3 regions of the Corynebacterium humireducens NBRC 106098 genome follow, and region 3 is predicted to be linked to each of the others. Evidence: predicted binding sites of a transcription regulator. Region 3 holds the regulator's gene; each other region holds the start of a gene.
The links. The regulator LexA, encoded in region 3, represses DNA repair genes until DNA is damaged. The targets are predictions, from matches to a motif close to CGAACANNTGTTCG.
Positions count from the first base shown of each region.

Region 1: a site for LexA is predicted at 1,983-1,996, ahead of B842_RS08925 (SAV_6107 family HEPN domain-containing protein). Genes of this name have one in related genera too.
Region 2: a site for LexA is predicted at 2,215-2,228, ahead of B842_RS08590 (HNH endonuclease signature motif containing protein). Genes of this name have one in related genera too.

Region 1 covers NZ_CP005286.1:1,796,232-1,803,558, reverse strand. The annotation lists gene B842_RS08940 (alpha-(1->6)-mannopyranosyltransferase A) at 1-144, opposite strand, end outside; gene B842_RS08935 (polyprenyl synthetase family protein) at 144-1,247, opposite strand; gene B842_RS08930 (GNAT family N-acetyltransferase) at 1,304-1,891, opposite strand; gene B842_RS08925 (SAV_6107 family HEPN domain-containing protein) at 2,079-2,510, shown strand; gene B842_RS08920 (DUF3040 domain-containing protein) at 2,610-3,008, shown strand; gene mraZ (division/cell wall cluster transcriptional repressor MraZ) at 3,369-3,803, shown strand; gene rsmH (16S rRNA (cytosine(1402)-N(4))-methyltransferase RsmH) at 3,968-4,978, shown strand; gene ftsL (cell division protein FtsL) at 4,975-5,730, shown strand; gene B842_RS08900 (peptidoglycan D,D-transpeptidase FtsI family protein) at 5,915-7,327, shown strand, end outside.
Region 2 covers NZ_CP005286.1:1,724,161-1,731,487, forward strand. The annotation lists gene B842_RS08575 (glycerate kinase) at 1-399, shown strand, start outside; gene B842_RS08580 (hypothetical protein) at 369-749, opposite strand; gene B842_RS08585 (DUF4921 family protein) at 780-2,105, shown strand; gene B842_RS08590 (HNH endonuclease signature motif containing protein) at 2,245-3,525, shown strand; gene B842_RS08595 (amidohydrolase) at 3,629-4,882, shown strand; gene B842_RS08600 (glycogen/starch/alpha-glucan phosphorylase) at 4,971-7,327, shown strand, end outside.
Region 3 covers NZ_CP005286.1:1,568,863-1,576,189, reverse strand. The annotation lists gene ptsP (phosphoenolpyruvate--protein phosphotransferase) at 1-457, shown strand, start outside; gene B842_RS07855 (DeoR/GlpR family DNA-binding transcription regulator) at 480-1,262, opposite strand; gene lexA (transcriptional repressor LexA) at 1,499-2,206, opposite strand; gene B842_RS07845 (hypothetical protein) at 2,486-2,845, shown strand; gene nrdR (transcriptional regulator NrdR) at 2,925-3,398, shown strand; gene hrpA (ATP-dependent RNA helicase HrpA) at 3,403-7,317, opposite strand.

The DNA of each region.
Region 1 (7,327 bases), 230 kb from region 3:
GTGCCCGTAGGAGAGGAAGTCCAGGTCGAGGGCCTCCAGCACGCCACCGCGGTTGCGGATGGCGCCGCCTCCGAAGGAGCCCAGGAACAGCATGACCGCACCGATGATTCCCAGCGGGAGCGCGCCGGGCAGACGGAGCGTCATCAGTGGCGGCGCGCCGTCGCGCGGTGGGCGAGGTCGGTGAGCGTCGCGGTGACCTCCGGGGAGGTGCCCGCGGCGGCGAGGTGGGCGAGACCGGAGCGGGTGAGCTCGGTGATGCGTTCCTCGATCTCCTCCACGGCGCCGGTGTCCGCGATGATCTGCGCCAGACGGGCGATCTGCGCGGGATCGTCGGTGGCGCCGACGCCGGCGCGCAGTTCGGCGGCGGCGGCGGGGTCGCGGTCGTCGGCACGCTGCAGAGCGGTGGCGAGCAGGACGGTGCGCTTGCCCTCCCGCAGGTCGTCGCCGGCGGGCTTGCCGGTGACCGCCGGGTCGCCGTAGACGCCGAGCTGGTCGTCGCGGAGCTGGAAGGCGATGCCGATGTCGTGGCCGTAGCCGCGGAAGGCGTCGATGGTGGCCTGGTCGGCGCCCGCGATGGCGGCGCCGAGGTGCAGCGGGCGTTCGATGGTGTACGCGGCGGTCTTGAAGCGGTTGACGGAGTCGGCGAGCTCGATGTTCTCGTCGGCGGTCGCCTCCAGGGTGATGTCGAGCAGCTGCCCGCCGATCACCTCGGTGCGCATGCCCCGCCACGGATCGCGGGCGCGCTGCAGCGCGGCGACGGACAGCCCGGAGTCCTGCAGCATGTCCTCGGCCCACACGAGGGCGAGGTCGCCGACGAGGATGGCCACGGACTCGCCGAAGTGCGCGGGGTCACCCGCCCAGGCACGGTCCCGGTGCTGCTTCTCGACGGCCCGGTGGACCGTCAGGTTGCCGCGCCGGGTGTCGGACGAGTCGATGATGTCGTCGTGGATGAGCGCGCAGGCCTGGATGAACTCGAGGGAGGCGGCGGCCCGCAGCATCGCGGCCGGGTCCTCCGCCGCGCGTTCGAGGCCGCCGCCGCCGACGAAACCGGCCCAGGCGTAGAGAGGGCGGATGCGCTTGCCCCCACCGAGCACGAAGGACTCCAGGTGGGCGACCGCCTCGGTGACCGGGCCGCCGATGGCGGCGACCTGTCGGCGACGGTCGTCGATGAAGCGGGTCAGTTCCTCCCGGACGGCGTCCGGGACCTGGTCGAGGGTCAGCGTCGTGAGGGGGCTGGGAGTGCTCAACGCGGATGATCCTTCATGTGGGTGGTGGGCGGACTGCTCCCACGATACCCAGCCGGTCACCCGCGTCGTTCAACGGCGGGCTTCTCCACCATGCCGGGCAGGGGGAGGGGTACCGAGAGGACGGCGAAGGGGCGGGCGTCGCCGTCGAAGCGGAAGTGGCGCAGCTCGTCGCGGAAGCCCATGGATCGGTAGAGGGAGAAGGCGTTGTTGGCCTCGTCGTCGACCTCGGGCGTCGAGAGCATGGCGTTGCCGGCGGGGGCGAGCCAGAGCAGCTGGGAGAGCAGGATCCGGCCGATCCCGCGTCCCTGCTGCGTGGGGGAGACGTGGATCTCCGCCACCTCGAAGTAGTCGCGCAGGAGCAGCACCTGCCGGGTGTCCGGCCCGCCGGCCTCCCGGATGCCGCGCCGCACCTGTCGGTCCCACCACATGTCGGGCATGCCGATGTAGCCGTAAGCCACGCCGAGGACCTCGTCCTGGTCGAGGGCGGCCAGCGCGGTGAATCCCGGCTGGACGATCTCGCGCCTCCAGACGTCGATGCGACCGGCGCGGATGCTCGGGTCGTAGCCCATCGCCTCTATGTAGAGGTCGACGAGCTGGGGGGCCAGCACGGCGAATTCGGGGCCGGACAAGCGGCGGATCTCCATGGTCACACCACCACTGAACCATGAACGGCCGGGTGTGTGGGGAAAAGACCACCGGGAGTGGACGAATCCGCAGGAGAACCATTGACCTGTTCGAAAGGCTGTTCTATAATTGGGGTGTGGTGTCCAGGCCCGTTCCTAGGGTGAGGGCAGGTTGGATCGCAGAGGTTGAGGAAAGGAGACGGTCCCGATGGCACAGATCATCTCGGCAACGACGAGGTTCGCCGGAGCGGGTGCGGGGACGCGACGGGCCGGCTTCATTCTCAAGGCCCAGGTCCTGCTGGCCCAAGCCCACCGCCACCGGGAGGCGGGGGAGTGGGACCTCGCCCTGGAGGTCGCGTATCAGGCCGCACTGCGCACGGCGGGTGCGCGTATCTCGGCGTCGGCCGTGGCCGGCAGGCGGCGCCGGCCCACCGGCGCATGGGACCAGCTCCGGATGGTGGACGCGGAGGGGGAGCGGTGGGCGCTCGTCTTCAGCCAGTACTCGCGCCTGCGCTCCCGGGTGGCCTCCGGACTGGAGCTCGACGTCGACCGGGGGGTCGTGTCCACGGTGATGGACCTCGCCGCGCAGTTCCTGGCGGAGACCGAGGCTGAGGCGGGGTGGGTTCCGGCGGCTGCTTAGGGTGCCGAAAGTGCAGGTTGGCAATTGCGGGAACATTCCCGATAGTCTGGGCGTTAAACGAGTAGATAGATCAAACCCCAGCGATATCCGGGAGGAACAGTGTCGCTTTCAGAGCAGGAGCAGAGGATGCTCCGGGAGATCGAACAGTCTCTCCTCGCCGATGACCCCAAGTTCGGGTCCACTGTGGCGGGCGATCACGTCTTCGGTGGGGACGGTGCCCCGGGGATCACGCTCCGTGGACTCGCCATCGCGGTCGTGGGGCTCGTCATGCTCGTCGGCGGTGTCGCACTCGCCCAGCAGAGCCTGTGGTTCATCGCCCTCAGTGTCGTCGGCTTCCTCGTGATGTTCGGGGCCGGCGTGTGGATGCTCCGTGGTGGAGGTGCCTCCTCCGCGGACCGCATCATCAAGCGTCGCCCGGGCAGGGAGCGCTCCAACGACCCGTCCTCCATGGCGAGCAAGATGGAGGAGAACTTCCGTCGCCGCTTCGAGGAGCGCTGACCCCTCACAGCCAGAGAAAAGCACCGCCGTCCCGCACCCGGGGCGGCGGTTTTTTCATGCCCTCCCACAGGCCCCACTTTGCCCCACCGGGGGTCGGAACGGCGCCCCTCCGGCCGCCGGTGGCCTGTGGCGACGGGGTGTGCCGACATGCGTGACGCGCCCGGCGGGTGGCGCGCCCCACCTTCTTTTCTTCCCTTCACCTGCGGATCTGTAGATATAGGTATCCGACAGGCCGGGAATGAGGGTTGTTGGTGGGGCAAAGTGGGGTATTGTGGGGCGCAGCGGTGGACGTAGTGCACCGCCAGAATTGAATCAGGTCAGACAGATCCGTGGAGTCGAGACGAGGAAGGTGGCCCGGGGATGTTTCTCGGTACCTACACTCCGAAGCTCGACGACAAGGGTCGACTGACACTACCGGCCAAGTTCCGTGAGGAACTGGCCGGAGGGTTGATGGTCACGAAGGGGCAGGATCACAGTCTTGCGGTCTATCCCCGGGAGGAGTTCGCCGCCCGCATCCGTAAGGCTGCAGCGGTGTCTCGCACCAACCCGCAGGCTCGTGCCTTCATCCGCAATCTGGCTGCCAGCGCGGATGAACAGCGACCTGACGGCAACGGGCGCATCACCCTCTCTGCCGGGCACCGTGAGTACGCGGGCCTGACAAAGGAGTGTGTGGTCATCGGATCTGTGGATTTTCTCGAGATCTGGGATGCCGAATCCTGGGCTGCATACCAGCAGGAGACGGAGGCCGCGTTCTCCGCGGCCGACGCGGAAGAGATCCTCGACGGACTGCTCTGACCCACGACGGTCGTCACGGGATGAGCGGGATGCGTGGAGGACTCTGCCCGAGGTGATGCTCTGGTGTACTTCCCCGACATCAGATGGACACATCGGGCAGGGCCCTGTACGCGTCCCGCTGTCCGGACACAGGAATCAGGAAGGGGGGTGCGGTCATGAGTGACATGAGCTTCGACATCAACGACAACCACGGCCACGTCCCGGTTCTCCGGGACCGCATGGCGGATCTGATCGCGCCGGGCGTCGAGAAGCTCGGCTCCCGGGCTGTCATCGTCGACGGCACCCTCGGTGCCGGCGGCCACACCGAGCACTTCCTGCGCACCTTCCCCGAGGCCCACGTCATCGGCGTGGACCGTGACCCCGTCGCGCTTGCCGACGCCCGCGCCCGACTCGCCCCCTTCGGGGACAGGTTCGTGGGCGTGCAGACCCGTTTCGACGGGATCGGCGAGGCCGTCGAGACGGGGGAGGGGCCGATCTTCGACCTGGTCCGGGAGCACGGCGTCGCCGGCGCGCTCTTCGACCTCGGTGTGTCCTCCATGCAGCTCGATCAGGTGGAGCGCGGTTTCGCCTACCGCACCGACGCGCCGCTCGACATGCGCATGGACCCGACGAAGGGGCGGACCGCGGCCGACATCCTCAACACGTACAGCCACGGTGAGCTGGCGCGCATCCTCAAGACCTACGGCGATGAGCGTTTCGCCGGCAAGATCGCCTCGGCTGTGCTGCGGGAGCGGGAGAAGGCTCCCTTCACCACCTCCGCCCGCCTCGTGGAGCTGCTCTACGCCACCATCCCCGCCGCCACCCGGCGCACCGGTGGACACCCCGCCAAGCGCACCTTCCAGGCGCTGCGCGTGGAGGTCAACGCCGAGCTGGAGGCGCTGGAGAACGTCATCCCCGTCATCGCCGGGCTGCTGGCGGTCGGGGGCCGTGCCGTGTTCATGAGCTACCAGTCCCTGGAGGACCGCATCGTCAAGGCGGCCTTCGCCGAGATGACCGCATCGAAGACCCCGCCCGGCCTGCCGATGGACCTGCCGGGCACGGCGCCGCGTTTCGCCACGGTCACCCGTGGCGCGGAGAAGGCGACCGAAGCCGAGATCGAGGAGAACCCGCGTGCGGCCCCGGTGAGGGTCCGCGCCGTCGAGAAGCTCCCTGACCCGTTTGGAGACCGATCGTGAACCCGACCAACAGCACCACCAGCAAGCAGCGTCGCATGGGCGCGAGCCGTGACTACAGTGTCGGGACCGCACTCCTCGACCGGGAGCAGCACACCCGATCCTTCACCCCGCCGGCCCAGACGCCGCTGCCGACGCGCCGCCGCCCGGTGCCCAACCGGCTGGGCTCCCGCCAGGTCGTCTCCGTCCGGGGACGCAGGGTCGCGGAACTCAAGCAGACCTCGCTGCTGGCCAAGCTCATCAGCGTGTCCATCGTCCTGGCGATCGCCGGCGTGGCGGTGGCCATGTGGCTGGCCGGACTGGCGACGCAGCAGACCTTCCAGACGCAGCTCCTGCAGACGCAGGACAAGCAGCTGTCGAACCAGCTCGAGACCCTCAACCGCGACCTGGAGAACGTCCGGTCCTCCGCGGAGATCGCCCGTCGGGCCGGTGAACTCGGCCTGGTCCTGCCCGCGCAGCCCGGGATCCTGGGCGTGCACGAGAACGGCGAGATCGTGGTGCAGCGCCCGGCGGATCCGGCGACGCACCCTATCATTGACGTGAACGGTGCCCCGGTCCGGCCGGGACAGGCGTCCAGTGACCCGGAGGCGACCCACGAGCTCGAGGACAACCTGGAGGCCGTGCCGCAGGGACACCAGCTCCGTTCCCCGTATGATGCGCTCCCGGACCCCGTCGCCCCGGCGCCGGAGCGTGGGGTGCTCCCGTATGCCCCGAATGTGCCGGAGGCGGAACCAGAGAACATGAACGACAACTGACAGGTGAGGACAGCCAGTGACACGACCCGGTACCGGTGGCGTGAGACGTGATGCGGGACGGGGACACTCGTCCCGCCGTTCGTCATCCCGCACCTACTCCGAGGCCCGCGTCACCCGGCCCCGCCGCCCTGTGCCGCCGCCGCAGCAGCGGCCACGCCGTCAGCCGCAGGACCAGAAGACGATGATGGTGACCCGCATGCGGGTGATCCTCAACATCTTCCTCGTCATCGCGCTCGTCCTCGTCGGGCGTCTCGCCTGGGTGCAGGTCGTGTGGGGCCCGGACCTGGCGGCGAAGGCGCAGGAGCAGCGTGCCCGGGTGTACGTCGATCCGGCGCGGCGCGGCGAGATCGTCGACCGGCGCGGCAACCAGCTGGCCTACACCATGCAGGCCCGCAGCCTCACCGTCTCCCCGCGTCTGCTGCGCAGTGAGCTGCGTCAGCAGCAGGACCTGGCGATGCGTATCGACGGCATGTCGCGCGCCGACATCGACTCCCAGATCGACGGCCGCGTCGAGGACGTCCTCGTGCGGATGTCGGAGGAGATCCCCCGCATGATCGAGGACGCCGGAGCCATCACGGGTGAGGTGAAGTCGCAGGAGATCCTGGACAAGCTGCACGCGGAGACGAACTACGAGGTGCTGGTGCGCAACGTCGACCCGGACGTCGCGACGGAGATCGCCTCGACCTTCCACGGCGTGGCCGCCGACCACCAGGACATCCGCCAGTACCCCAACGGGGCGATCGCGGAGAACATCATCGGCAAGGTGTCGATGGACGGCCAGGGCCAGTTCGGCTTCGAGGCCTCCGGCGACGCGATGCTCTCGGGCATCAACGGCCGGTCCACGGAGGACGTCTCCACCGACGGGCAGGTCATCCCGGGCACGCTGCGTGACGTGGTGCCCGCCGTCGACGGCTCCTCCATCGAGCTCACGCTCGACCTGGACCTGCAGACCTACGTGCAGCAGCTCCTCGAACAGGCGAAGGCCAACTCGCAGGCGAAGTCCGCGGAGGCCGTCGTCCTGGACGTGGCCACCGGCAAGGTGCTCGCGATGGCGAACACCGACACCATCGACCCGAACGGCAACATCGAGCGCCAGCTGGAGCAGGGCAAGGACTTCGAGAACCAGCCCATCTCCCACCCCTACGAGCCGGGTTCCGTGGCGAAGGTCATCACCGCTGCCGCGACCCTCGAGGAGGGGCTGACCACGCCGGACGAGGTCCACCAGGTGCCGGGCTCCATCCACATGGCGGGCGTGACCGTCTCGGACGCGTGGGACCACGGACTCGTGCCCTACACCACGACCGGCATCTTCGGTAAGTCCTCGAACGTGGGCACGCTGATGCTCGCGGAGCGCCTCGGGGAGGACCGTTTCGCCGACTACCTCGACCGTTTCGGCGTCGGCCGCCCCACCGGGGTGGAGCTGCCGAACGAGTCCGCCGGTCTGCTGCCGCCGCGTGAGCAGTGGTCGGGCGGCACCTTCGCCAACCTGCCCATCGGGCAGGGCATGTCCTTCACCACCCTGCAGATGGCGAGCATCTACCAGGCGCTCGCCAACCACGGGGAGCGCATCGAGCCGCGCATCATCGAGTCGGTCACC
Region 2 (7,327 bases), 160 kb from region 3:
CCGCGTTTCGGTGCCGCCGGCGCCGTGCCGGTGGGCATCCACTGGCTGTCCACGATGCTGCACGGCACGGACAGCCACATCCACGTGCTGCCCGGCGCGCCGCTCGTGGCGGACGCCCTGGGACTCAACGAGTCGATCCCGCAGGCGAACCTCGTCATCACCGGTGAGGGGGCCTTCGACGCGCAGTCGCTGACCGGCAAGGTCGTCGGCACCATCGCCGACATCGTCGCGGGCACCAACGCCACGCTCGGCATCGTCGCCGGGCGTATCGACGTCGACCCGGGCGAGGACGTGCTCACGGTGGAGATGGGCGAGCCGGTGGACGTCGAGAAGCAGCTCTTCGACGCCGGCGCCCGCCTCGCCGCGGACTACCTGCGGATCTCCACCGCCCAGGGGTAGATCGCGTCCACCTCGTAGTTCTGCTCCTGCTCGAGGAGCAGGGCGTCCTGCGGCAGGTCGGCCTGCGGCGTGAGGAAGCGGGAGAGGACCATGGCCAGCTGGTTCACGGAACCCGTCTGGCCCTCCACCCGGATGACGTAGCGGTGGACCTGCGCGTCGTAGAGATCGTCACGGTCCTCGCGCAGTCCCTCCTCGATGCCCTCGTAGAGAGCCGGGGCGTGGTGGTGGGTGACGTCGGCGGCGGTGAGCTTCCCGGCGTCGAGAAGCTTCCGCATGGCGTCCTCGAACACCTCCTGGAGCTGGAGTGCGGCGGAGTCGGGGATAAGGACATCGAACTGGATCGCAGGCATGAGGAAAGACTAGCCAATAACCTGGTGGGTATGAACCTCCCCGTCAACGCGCACCGCGACCCCATCACCATCATGGCCGACGGAACGATCAAACAGGTCAACCCGTTCTCCGGGACCGAGGTGTGGACCGTTCCGGGCCGGGGCAACCGCCCCCTGGCGAAACCGGCCGTCGACCCCGCCCCCCTGGGCCCGCACGACCGTGACCACCGCTGCGCCTTCTGCCCCGCCACCCCCCTGGCCACCCCGCCGGAGAAGTCTCGCATGGTCCGCGACGGGTCCGGGTGGCGGATCCTCAACGGACTGCTACCCCACGAACTCGACGACACGGTGCCCGAGTTCCGCCGCGTGCCCAACCTCTTCGAGATCATCTCCTACGACTACTGGGCCAAGAACTACGGCTACGAGATGGACTCGGAGACCACCGCCCGCATGGCGACGTACCTGGCGGACCCGGCGGGGCGTCGGCACGTGCTCGACATCGTGCGCACCCGTCTCACCGCCGGCGGGCAGTCCGCGGACCTCTCCGAGGAGAAGCTCCTCGAGTACGCGCCCGCCTACTTCGGCGGCGGCCACGACGTCATCATCTCGCGCCGTCACTTCACCGATGAGGCCACGCACGACAACGAGCTCGCGTCCTCCGGCACCCTCACCCCGGAGGAGCACTTCGCGCTCACCCTGTTCACGATCGACGGCATCGACGACCTCTACCAGCGCAACCGCTACGCCCCCTACGTCGCGGCGTTCCAGAACTGGCTGGCCCCCGCCGGCGCGTCCTTCGACCACCTGCACAAGCAGCTCGTGGCCATCGACGCCCGTTCCGTCCAGGCCGAGCTGGAGATCTCCCGTCTGCGCAACAACCACAACATCTACAACGAGTGGGGCGTCGACTACGCCGGCTACCGCAACCTCATCATCGCGGAGAACGAGCACGCCGTCGTCCACGCCGGTTTCGGACACCGCTACCCCACCCTGACGATCTACTCCCGTTCCGCCACCCCGGAACCCTGGCTGATGTCCAACGCCGAGATCCGCGGCATGAGTGACCTCATCCACGCCTGCCATGCCGCCACCGGCCCAGATGTGCCCGTCAACGAGGAGTGGCACCACCGCCCCGTCGACCTGGACCTGCCCATGCCCTGGCGTGTGAACATCAAGTGGCGCGTCTCGACGCTCGCCGGTTTCGAGGGCGGCACCAAGATCTTCGTCAACACCCTGTCCCCCGACAACGTCCGTGACCGCATGGTCTCCGCGATGTACCGGCTGCGGGACGAGGGGCGGATCGCCCAGGACATCCGGATCGCCACGGAGTGCTCCGCCCGCCGCAACTCGCTGCTCTACAACCCGCTGCTGCAGTAGTTCCGGGGTGGTGCGAGAGTGCGCAACTGCGCACTCTTTTTACCCGCTGACCTGCGGCGACAGCTTTGGGAGATCTCATGTCCGGGGCACCTGCTACGGTGGCCGTGATCGAACACCAATTCGACCACCGGGGGAATTCTTGCTCGCCACGATCACCGAGCCGTCCACACTCACCGACCGTCAACTCACCACCTCGATCACGCACGCCCACCGCAACCTCACCCGCCACAAGGCCGCCTTCATCCTCCACCTCGCCGAGTTCGACGACCGCGGCCTCGCCCGCACCTTGGGCGCCACCACCACCGCCGACTGGGCCGTGCGCACCCAGGACCTCTCGCGGCGAACCGCCTACGAGTACCTCCAGGTCGGCCGGGCGCTCCGCCCCTTCATCCTGCTCACCGGGGCCTTCACGGCGGGCGACATCTCCTACTCCAAGGTCCGCCTGCTCCTGCAGTACGTCACCCTGAACAACGAGCTTGAGCTGCTGGAGCTGGCCCGCGCCCACGCCATCACCGAACTCGAGGTCCTCCTCGCCGGCCATGAACGCGTCGGTGGACGCCCACGCAAGGCGGGCAACCGGCTCTCCGTCGCCGTCGACCCCGAGTCCGGGCGCGTGAACTTCTGGGGCAGCCTCGACCCTGAGCGCGGTGCCGAGTTCCTCGCCGCCCTCAAGGCCGCGGAACTGAGCCCCACCGGTGACGTACCGGAGCCGGAACCAGGCCCGGACTCCTCGAACACCCGCTTCGGCACACCCATCGCCGCCACCCGCGTCGGGGCGTTCATCACGATGTGCCACATCACCCGCACCAACGCCACGGAGGCTGCCCGCACCGCCCCCGGCGCGCAGGTGAACATCGTCATCGGCCCCGACGACCGGGCCAGCCTGCCCACCCAGCCCGGCGCGGCGAGCGGGGAACTGCTGCGCAGCATCCTCAACGGTTTCTTCGCGGTCCAGATCCGGGATGCCCGCGGACGCGTGCTCAACCTCTCCCGCACCTCCCGCCTGGCCAATGCCGCGCAGGTCAAGGTCCTGCTGACCCGCTGGCACTACCGCTGCGCCACCCCGGGGTGCACCTGCACCCGCTGGCTCGAGTTCCACCACATCCTCGCCTGGGCCTCCGGAGGTGCCACCGACCTTGACAACCTGATACCCCTGTGCCCGACGCACCACGCGATGGTCTCCAACGGTGAGCTGGTCATCGTGCCGGATGAGCGTGACCCGTCGCTCCTGCGCTTCCGCTTCCCCGGCGGGGAGTCCTACACGTCGGTGGACAGCGGGCCCCCGATGCTGGATCTGGCGATGGGGCAGCACTCCGACCGCTACTCGCACGGCCCGGTGCCGAAGGGCGACGAAGAACTTCTCGACGTATGGGAGCACCAGGACACCTTCGACGACGTCACCCCAGGTCACACCCCCTAAAGTGTGCGCAACTGCGCACTTTCCGGGTACCGTTCCCTCCTCCCCTGCTCTACTCTGGACACCAGTCCACCTCCCCCCCCTGCAAGGAGTCCCCGAACCCCCGATGAGCGACATCGCCCGTCTCCTCGCCCACCACGACGTCGATCTCAGCTGGCAGAGGTCCTTCTACGAGGACCTCCACGAACGCCCCGAGCTGTCCGGACACGAGCACGAGACGGCGGAGAAGATCGCGCGGAAGCTCGAGGACTTCGACTGTGAGGTCACCACCCACATCGGCGGTTTCGGCATCGTCGCCGTCTTCCGCAACGGGGAGGGCCCCACCGCCCTGTTCCGCGCCGACTTCGACGCCCTCCCGATCACCGAGAAGACCGGCGTGCCCTTCGCCTCCACGCGCGTGCGCCCCGGCCCGGACGGCACCCGGACGGGTGTGATGCACGCCTGCGGCCACGACATGCACACCACCGCCCTGCTGGGGACGTGTGCGCTTCTCGACGCCCACCGGGATGCCTGGTCCGGCACCTTCATCGCCCTGTTCCAGCCCGCGGAGGAGACGGGTGAGGGCGCGGCCGCGATGGTCGCCGACGGTCTGGTCACCCGCATCCCCCACCCCGACGTGTGCCTCGGCCAGCACATCATGCCCGGCCGCGCGGGAGAGGTACAGACAAAGGTGGGACCCCAGTTCGCCGCCTGCGACTCCATCCGCATCACCATCCCGGGCCGCTCCGCCCACGGTTCCATGCCGCACAACGCGATCGACCCGACCTATATCGCGGCGATGGTCATCATCCGTCTGCAGGGCATCGTCGGCCGCGCGGTGGACCCCAACGACTTCGCCGTCATCTCCGTGGGTTCCCTGCACTCGGGGACGACGAACAACATCATCCCCTCCTCCGCGGAACTGGTGCTCAACTGCCGTTTCTACAGTGAGACCACGAAGCGCCGAGTCTACGCCGCCATCCGCCGGGTGGTGGAGGCGGAGTGCGTGGCGTCGGGAAGCGAGGAGGCGCCGACCTTCGAGTTCTTCGGTCACGGCGAGCTCGTCGACAACAGCCCGGAGGTGTTCGCCACCGTCCGCCCGGTCTTCGACGAGGTCTTCGGACGCGAGTCGGTGGACGCGCAGCGGACGACGGTGTCGGAGGATTTCGCGAACATCCCCAAGGCCTTCGGCGTCCCCTACATGTACTGGGTCGTGGGCTGCACGCCGCAGGACCTGTGGGACCGCGCGGTGGCGGAGAATCGGGTGAAGGAGGACGTTCCTGTGAACCACATGAACACTTTCCTCCCCGAATACGAACCCACCGTCTCCGCCACCACGCGGGCGGCCACCGCAGGTGTGCTCGCTTATCTGGGTCACTGAGGCGCGGAACGCCAGGGGTGCCTATATGCTGAGACAAGTGGCTACCTGAGATAGCCCTTTGCCAGCCCGACAACCCAGGAGTTAACCCATGAGTGACACCCTGCCCCCGCTGAACTCGACCGTCGGTGGACACGTCCGCGCCGCATCCGGTCAGACCCCGGAGAGTGCCACCGACTACAAGTTCTGGTTCGGTCTCTCCCGCAGTGTCATGGAGCAGATCGCCGACAAGTGGGAGGCCACCACCCGGGCCTACGCGGGTGTCCGCCAGCAGCACTACTTCTCGGCGGAGTTCCTCATGGGACGCGCGCTGCTGAACAACCTCACCAACCTCGAGATGGTCGACGAGGCCGCCGCGGCCGTCCGCGAGCTCGGACATGAGCTGGGCGACGTCCTCGAGGCGGAGAACGACGCGGCACTCGGCAACGGTGGTCTCGGCCGCCTCGCCGCCTGCTTCCTGGATTCCTCCGCCACCCAGGACCTGCCGGTCACCGGCTACGGCATCCTCTACCGTTACGGCCTGTTCAAGCAGGCCTTCGACAACGGTTTCCAGACGGAGCACCCGGACGCCTGGAAGGAGAACGGCTACCCGTTCTACATCCGCCGTGAGGAGCAGCCGCGCATCGTCCACTTCGACGACATGACCGTGCGCGCGGTGCCCTACGACATGCCGATCACCGGCTACGGCACCGACAACGTCGGCACCCTGCGTCTGTGGAAGGCCGAGCCGATGGAGGAGTTCGACTACGACGCGTTCAACTCCCAGCGCTTCACCGACGCCATCGTCGAGCGTGAGGCCGTCATGGATCTCTGCCGCGTCCTGTACCCGAACGACACCACCTACGCCGGCAAGGTCCTGCGTGTCCGCCAGCAGTACTTCTTCGTGTCCGCCTCCCTGCAGGCCATGATCGAGTCCCACCTGGAGAACCACGGCGACCTGTCGACCTTCGCCGACTACAACTGCATCCAGCTCAACGACACCCACCCGGTGCTCGCCATCCCGGAGCTCATGCGCCTGCTTCTCGACGAGCACGGCCTCACCTGGGAGGCCGCCTGGGAGATCGTCACCGGCACCTTCGCCTACACCAACCACACCGTGCTGGTCGAGGCTCTCGAGCAGTGGAACGTCTCCATCTTCCAGCAGCTCTTCGGCCGCATCTGGGAGCTCACCGTCGAGATCGACCGTCGTTTCCGCGAGGACCTGCGTGAGCGTGGTTTCGACGAGGCCCACATCGCCCGCATGGCCCCGGTCCAGGACGGTCACGTCCACATGGCCTGGATCGCCTGCTACGCCGCGTACTCCATCAACGGTGTCGCCGCGCTGCACACCGAGATCATCAAGCGTGACACCCTCGGCGACTGGCACGACATCTGGCCGGAGAAGTTCAACAACAAGACCAACGGCGTCACCCCGCGTCGCTGGCTGAAGATGTGCAACCCGCGCCTGTCCGACCTGCTGACCCGCCTGGTGGGTTCCGACGAGTGGGTCACCGACATGGACAAGCTCAAGGAGATCGCGCACTACGCCGACGACGAGTCCGTGATGAACGAGCTGCTCGAGATCAAGGCGGCCAACAAGGTCGAGTTCGCCGAGTGGATCAAGGAGCGTCAGGGCATCGAGATCGACCCGGACTCGATCTACGACACCCAGATCAAGCGCCTCCACGAGTACAAGCGCCAGCTGCTCAACGCGCTGTACATCCTGGACCTGTACCTGCGCATCAAGGAGGACGGCCTCCAGGACGTCCCGCCGCGCACCTTCATCTTCGGTGCGAAGGCGGCCCCGGGCTACTACCGCGCCAAGGGCATCATCAAGCTCATCAACGAGATCGCCAACGTGGTCAACAACGACCCGGAGGTCAACGACGTCATCCGCGTCGTCTTCGTCGAGAACTACAACGTCTCCCCCGCCGAGCGCATCATCCCGGCGACCGACGTCTCCGAGCAGATCTCCACCGCCGGCAAGGAGGCCTCCGGCACCGGCAACATGAAGTTCATGATGAACGGTGCCCTCACCCTCGGCACGATGGACGGCGCGAACGTCGAGATCCACGACTCCGTGGGCGACGAGAACGCCTACATCTTCGGTGCCCGCGAGGAGGAGCTGCCGGAGCTGCGCGCCACCTACAACCCGTGGCACGCCTACGAGACCGTCCCGGGCCTCAAGCGCACCCTTGATGCGCTTGTCGACGGCCACCTGGACGACAACGGCACCGGCATGTTCCACGACCTGCGTTCCTCGCTTCTCGACGGCGGCGGCTGGGAGACCCCGGACGTCTACTACGTCCTCGGTGACTTCGCCGACTACCGCGAGACCCGCGACCGCATGGCCGCCGACTACGCCGACCGCCTGCACTGGGCGCGTATGTGCTGGGCGAACATCTGCGCCTCGGGCCGTTTCTCCTCCGACCGCACCATCAACGACTACGCGCGTGAGGTGTGGAAGCT
Region 3 (7,327 bases):
CGAGCGCGGCCTCACCCCGGGCGCGATGATCGAGGTCCCCGCGGCCGTCATCATGGCCGACAAGATCATGCCCCACCTGGACTTCGTCTCCATCGGCACGAACGACCTCACGCAGTACACGATGGCCGCCGACCGTCTCTCCCCGAGCCTGGCCTACCTCACCGACCCGTGGCAGCCGGCCGTCCTGCGTCTGGTCAAGGAGACCTGCCGCGTCGGTGAACTCACCGAGACCCCCGTCGGCGTGTGCGGCGAGGCCGCCGCCGACCCGAAGCTGGCGTGCGTGCTCACCGGCCTGGGCGTGACCTCGCTGTCGGCGGCGTCGACCGCCGTGGCCGGCGTCGGTGCGCAGCTGGCGGAGCTGGATCTCGCCGCGTGCCAGGAGGTCGCCCGCGCGGTTCTCGACGCCCCCGGCGCCACCGCGGCACGCGAGATCGCCCGGGAGATGATCCTCGGGTAACCGGCGCCCGCGTGGCGCGAGGTCAGTTCTCGGCGATGACGACGTCGACCTCGCGCTCGCGGAGCGCGGTGACGAAGGACTCCGGTGCGGCCGGGTCGGTGATGACGACGTCGATGTCGTCGATGCCGGCGAAGCTCACCAGGTAGTCGGTTCCCAGCTTCGTCGAGTCGCAGAGCACGACGACCTTGTGGGCGTTGGTCACCATCGCCGACTTGATGGCGGCCTCCTGCGCGTCCGCGGTGGACAGGCCGTGGTCGAGGGTGAGGGCGTTGGTGCCGATGAAGGCGACGTCGGCACGCATGAGCGCCAGCGTGCGCAGCGCGGTGTCGCCCACGACGGCCTGCGTGATCGCCCTGACTGAACCACCCAGCAGCTGCACCTCGCTGAGACCCTTGGTGGCCAGATTGAGGGCGATGGGCAGACTGTTGGTCACGATCGACCACTGCCGGGCGTTCGGCTGCTCGGCGATGAGATCCGCGAGGGTGCCGATGGTGGAACCCGCGTCGAGGAAGAGACCCCCCTGGGGCTCGGGCAGGAAACGGAGCGCGGCGCGGGCGATCGCCGACTTGGCGGTCGGGGCGGAACGGAAACGGGCGTCGAGGGAGAACTCCGTGGTCTGGAAGGTCTGGCTCGCGACGGCGCCGCCGTGCACGCGGTGCACCACCCCCTCCCTGTCGAGCACCGCCAGATCCCGGCGGATCGTCTCGGCGGTGACCTCGAATCGGTTCGCCAGTTCGGTGACATTGACGCGCCCCTCAACAGCGGTGAGGGAGGCGATCTGCCGACGGCGTTCCTCTGCGTACATGTGGACTCCTCTGGCACCCGGGTGGTGAAATCGGACATCGGCCATGTCCGTTTTTCCCATTGTTTCAAACATCGGAGTTTCGGGGGAGGACGAAGTCAGTTGTCCTGCGCCGACGGGGGCGGACGGCTCCTATGGCGGGGGTGGCGGAATTGCCGGTCACGGGCCCCTGACATGCCCGCTTGGGTGGGAAGCTGTGGATCTCGGGGCGGTGAAATGCCCGTTCCCTCGGGGGTGGGTCAGAGGCGGCGGAACACCGAGACGATCTTGCCCATGATCTCCGCCTGGTCGCCGGGGATGGGGGCGTAGTCGTCGTTGTGGGGGAGAAGCCACACGCCCGTGGAGTCCTTGTGGAACTCCTTGGCCGTCGCCTCCCCGTCGATGAGGGCGGCCACGAACTCACCCTGCTCGGCGACGGGCTGGGAGCGGACGACCACCCAGTCGCCGTGGAGGATGCCGGCGTCCCGCATCGACTCGCCGTCGATCTGGAGCATGAAGAGCTCGCCGTCGCCCACGAGATCGGCGGGCAGCGGGTAGTAGTCCTCCACCTCCTGCTCGGCGAGGATCGGCGAACCGGCGGCGATGCGACCCAGCACCGGGATGAAGTTGGCGGCACCCGCGCCCTCCGGGGCAGAGGTCGGGGCGGAGGGCTTCGCCGCCACCTTCCGGCCCGGCTTCCGGGCGGGCTCGGTGGACGGCAGGGTGCGGACGTCCACCGCGCGCGGCTTGTTCGGGTCGCGCCGCAGGAAGCCCTTCTTCTCGAGCTGCTTGAGCTGGTAGGCCACCGAGGAGGTGGACTGCAGCCCGGCGGCGTCGCCGATCTCACGGATGCTCGGCGGGTAGCCCCGCAGGACGACGGCGTCCCGGATGACCTCCAGGATGCGGCGCTGGCGGTCGGACAGGGTGGACGGGTCGGGCTTGCCGGTGGGCGGGGTCTTGGCGGACATGGTCTTCTCGCTCCTTGCGGGGGCTGGTGGTGCGCGGGCGGCGACTGCCCGGGTCTGTTCGAATGACGCACCGTGAGTGCGTGATTCACCTGATACATGTCTACCACGTCGTGGTACGGATGTTCGAGTATTTCCGGCGTTTTGTGGACAGACTTTCGAACGGGTGCTATAAATCGAACACAGCGGCGGGTTCGAACACCTGAACGGTTTGAGGTTCGGGGTGTCTGCCGTCGCCGATATTCTTCCCGCAGATCAGACAGGCCAGGAAAGGACCGCACCATGACGACCTTCATCCACGACTCCCGTGCAGGTGGCAGCGACTCTCGACCGGTGGAGGCCGTGGTGCCCGCGGCCGCCGTCTGGGAGCCCTCCGGATTCCGGGAGGGTTCCGCGGAACAGCGTGGCATTCGAACGCTGCGGCCCTCCGATCGAACGCAGGGCCGAGTCGCAGTCGTGCCCGGGACGGTCGAGCAGGTGTGCCACGAGACCTGGCGGGACCGCGCCCGCCGACGCCGGGAGGTGGGGCTCACCTACCTGCTCGGCGGACTGCTCGGGCTGGCGGTCGTCGGAGCCGCCGTGCTGGGCGTGGACGGGGGAGAGGAACCGGTCATGCACCCCGTCACCGTCCAGGGGCGCTGAGTGGACCAACGCCGCGGGTAGACTGAGGGGTCACGAACAGCCCCGTCCTCCCGTCCCAGAAAGGCGCTGACAGCACACCGTGTACTGCCCGTTCTGCCATCACGACCACTCGCGGGTCATCGACTCCCGCATCATCGACTCCGGTGCCTCGATCCGCCGCCGCCGTGAGTGCACCTCCTGCCGCGGCAGGTTCACCACCATCGAGAAGGCCGTCCTGCTGGTGATCAAGCGCAACGGGGTGACGGAGCCGTTCAGCCGCGACAAGGTCGTGCTCGGCGTGCGCCGCGCCTGCCAGGGCCGTGACGTCTCCGACGACGCCCTCAAGCGCCTGGCGCAGGAGGTCGAGGAGACCGTCCGCTCCCACGGCAGTTCGCAGGTCCACGCCAACGACATCGGCCTCGCGATCCTGGAGCCGCTCCGTGCGCTCGACGAGGTCGCCTACCTGCGTTTCGCCTCCGTCTACAAGTCCTTCGAGTCGGCCGAGGACTTCGAGTCGGAGATCCGCCTCATGCGCCGCCGCGCCCGCGAGGAGGCCTCCGCCCTCGAGGGCTGACCCGTCAGCGGAGCTTGTCCACCGCCTTCTGGATCCGGCGCAGCGAGATCGGCCGGGCCGTCCCGAGGCGCTGGGCGAACAGGCTGACGCGCAGCTCCTCGATCATCCAGCGGATGTCCTTGACCTCGCGCGTCTTCTCCCGGCCCTGCGGGAGCTTGGCCAGGCGCAGCGTCAGGTAGGACTGGGCCTCCTCGACCTCGTCCTGGCGGTCGGCGTCCTTGTCCGGGTCCTGCGCCATCTCCTCCAGGCGGATGCGCATGGCCTGCAGGTAGCGGGGCAGGTGGCGCAGCTGGGCGGCACCGTGCAGGGTGACGGCGTTGCGGGGGAGGAGGAACTCCAGCTGGGCGGTCATGTCGTCGATGGCGTCGCCGCTCCAGCGGGAGAGTTCTTCGGCGACGGACTGGTACTCGATGAGGGCCGGCGCCAGGGAGACGATGGTGCGGCGCACCACGCCCGCCACCTCGGGGGCGACCTTCGCGCGGAGGGCCTCGAACTCCTCGGGGGAGCGGACAGGGCCGCCGTGTTCGAGCATGAGGTCGCGGATCGCGGCGACGCGGGCGTCCTCGACGAGTCCCTGGGCACCGCCGTGCGGGTAGTTGTCGACGGCGACGCGCTGCTGCAGCGGCAGCCCGCGGGTCATCTGCCCGGCGTTGACGGAGATCTCCCGCAGGAGCAGCGTCAGCGTCGCGGTCATCATGGAGGCGTCGGCGGCGGCCTTCGTCGGATGGACGCGGATCTCCACGCCCCCGGGGGTGGCCACCAGCGCCGGGTAGGCGGTGACCTCGTGGCCGTCGACGACCGTGGTCACCTCCTCCTGGACGGTGCCGAGGGTGTCGCTGGTCCACTTCGGCACGGCCTGCGACTCGGAGGTGCGGGCGACCTTGCTCACCGAGGAGGTGATCGACCCGGCCTGCCGCTTGATGAGGGCCCCGAGGTCCTTGTCGGCGTCGATGACCTTGCCCCGCTTGTCGACGGCCCCGTACGTCATCTTCAGGTGCGGCGGGATCGCGGACGGGCGGAAGTCCTCGGCCGTGATGTGGCGGCCGCCCATGGAGTGGAGCACCTGGGTGAACTGCTCAACGAGGGATCCCTCGTAGGGGACCAGGCGGGGCAGTGCCTGCCGGGCGTAGTCGGGGGCGGGCACGACGGTGCGGCGCTTGTCCTTCGGGAGGGTGCGGATCAGCTCGGTGAGCAGCTCCTCGCGCAGGCCCGGCACCAGCCAGTCGAAGCCCTCCCGGTCCATGCCGGCCAGCAGCGGGATCGGCACCAGGATGGTCACGCCGTCCTGCGGGTGGCCGGGTTCGAAGCGGTACTCGAGGTCGTAGTCGATGGTGCCCTTGCGCCACTTGTCGGGGAAGGCGGCCTCGGTGATCTCCTCGGCGTCGTCGCCGAGGAGCGCCTCGGGGTCGAAGTCGAGCAGGTGCGGATTCTTCTGGCGTTCCTTCTTCCACCAGGAGTCGAAGTGCCGGCCGGTGGTGATGGTGGCGGGCAGCTTCGCGTCGTAGAAGTCGAAGAGCGCCTCCTCGTCGATGACCAGGCCACGACGGCGGGCCTTCTCCTCGACCTCCGCGGCGGCCTCGAGCTTCTCGACGTTCGAGTGGAAGAACGTGTGGTGCGTCGTCCAGTCGCCCTCGATGAGCGCATGCCGGATGAACATGTCACGGGCCGCCTCCGGGTCGACCCGGTGGTAGGGGACGATCCGGTCGGCGACGATGGTGACGCCGTAGAGCGTGGACTTCTGGTGCGCGATGCCGGAGGCCCGCTTGCGGGACCAGCTGGGCTCGGAGTGCTGGTGCTTGAGCAGCGGGGCGGCGAGCTTCTCCACCCAGGCGGGTTCGATCTTCGCGACGTCCCGGGCCCACAGGCGGGAGGTCTCCACCAGCTCGGCGGCCATGAGGAACTCCGGTGGCTTCTTCGCCAGGGAGGAGCCGGGGAAGATCATGAAGCGGGTGCCGCGGGCACCCCTGAACTCCCGGGTGTTGCCGTCACGGGCGCCGATGTGGGAGAGCAGGCCGGACAACAGCGACTGGTGGATCGCGTCGGAGCTGCGCTCGCCGGCGACCTCGCCCAGGTGGCGGGCCGACCAGCCGAGCTGACGGGTGACCTCGCGCAGCTGCCGGACCAGGTCGTACCACTCACGGATGCGCATGTAGTGGAGGTACTCGGACTTCATGCGGCGTCGGAAAGCGTTGCCCGAGAGGTCGTCGCGGGACTGGGTGATGTAGTCCCACAGCTTCAGGGAGCTGAGGAAGTCACTCGTGGAGTCCTTGAAGCGGGCGTGCTTCTGGTCGGCCTGCGCTTGCTTCTCCAGGGGGCGTTCGCGCACGTCCTGGATGGTCATGGCGGCGACGATGACGATGACGGCGTCGAGCTCGCCCAGGCGGTTGGCCTCGACGAGCATGCGCGCCATGCGGGGGTCGACCGGGATGCGGGCGATGTCGCGGCCGATCTGGGTGAGCACGGGTTGGCCGTCGCGTTCCTCGTCGGTCAGTGCCCCCAGCTCGTGGAGCAGGAGGAGACCGTCGCGGATGGCGCGGTTCTCGGGGGCCTGGACGAAGGGGAACTCGGCGATGTCGCCCAGCCGCATGAGCGCCATCTGGAGGATGACGCTGGCCAGGTTGGTGCGCAGGATCTCCGGGTCGGTGAACTCCGGGCGGGAGTTGAAGTCCTCCTCGGAGTAGAGGCGGATGGCGATGCCGTCGGCGACACGGCCGCAGCGGCCGGAACGCTGGTTGGCGGAGGCCTGCGAGATCGGCTCGATGGGCAGGCGCTGGACCTTGTTGCGCGTCGAGTAGCGGGAGATGCGGGCCGTGCCGGTGTCCACCACGTAGCGGATGCCGGGGACGGTCAGCGAGGTCTCCGCGATGTTCGTCGACAGGACGATGCGGCGGCCGGAGTGCGGCTCGAAGACGCGGTGCTGCTCCTGGTTCGACAGGCGTCCGAACAGGGGCGTGACCTCGACGCCGCGCCACTTGCGGCCCTCGATGGCCTCCATCGCGTCGCGGATGTCGCGTTCGCCGGGGAAGAAGCAGAGGATGTCGCCGGGGCCCTCGAGCATGAGCTCCTCGCAGGCCTCGCACAGCGCGTCGAGGGGGTCCTGGTCGACGACCTTGCCGTCGCGCTCGAACTCCATCGGCCGGTAGCGGATCTCCACGGGGAAGGTGCGGCCGGAGACCTCGATGATGGGGGCGGGTTCGCCGGAGGCGTCGGCGAAGTGCTCCGCGAAGCTCTCCGGGTCGATCGTCGCGGAGGTGATGATGACCTTGAGGTCCGGACGCTTCGGCAGCAGACGCTTGAGGTAGCCGAGGATGAAGTCGATGTTGAGGGAACGCTCGTGCGCCTCGTCGATGATGATCGTGTCGTAGGCGTTGAGGAAGCGGTCCCGCTGCATCTCGGCGAGCAGGATGCCGTCGGTCATGAGCTTGACGGCGGAGGTGGGGGAGACGCGGTCGTCGAAACGGATCGCGTAACCGACGGTCTCACCGATCGGCTGGCCCAGCTCCTCCGCGATACGTTCGGCGACGGTGCGGGCCGCGAGGCGGCGCGGCTGGGTGTGCCCGATGAGGCCGCGGCGGCCGCGCCCCAGGTCGAGGCAGATCTTCGGGATCTGGGTCGTCTTACCCGAACCGGTCTCACCGGCGATGATGACGACCTGGTTGTTCTCGATCGCCTCCGCGATGTCCTCGCGGCGCGCCGACACCGGCAGGGTCTCGGGATAGGTGATCTCCGGCACGCCGATGTCGATCAGCTGCCGCTTCTCGACGGCGCGGTGGACGTCCTTCGCGATCGCCTCCAGCGCCTGCGGGGAGCGGGCGCGGTGCAGGCGGCGTCGGAAAGCTCGTTCGTCGGCGAAGGTGACGTCGCTGAGCATTTCGTACAGCGCGTCCCGGGTGATCGGGGAAGGAGAAGCGTTAGTCATGGCTGACGTC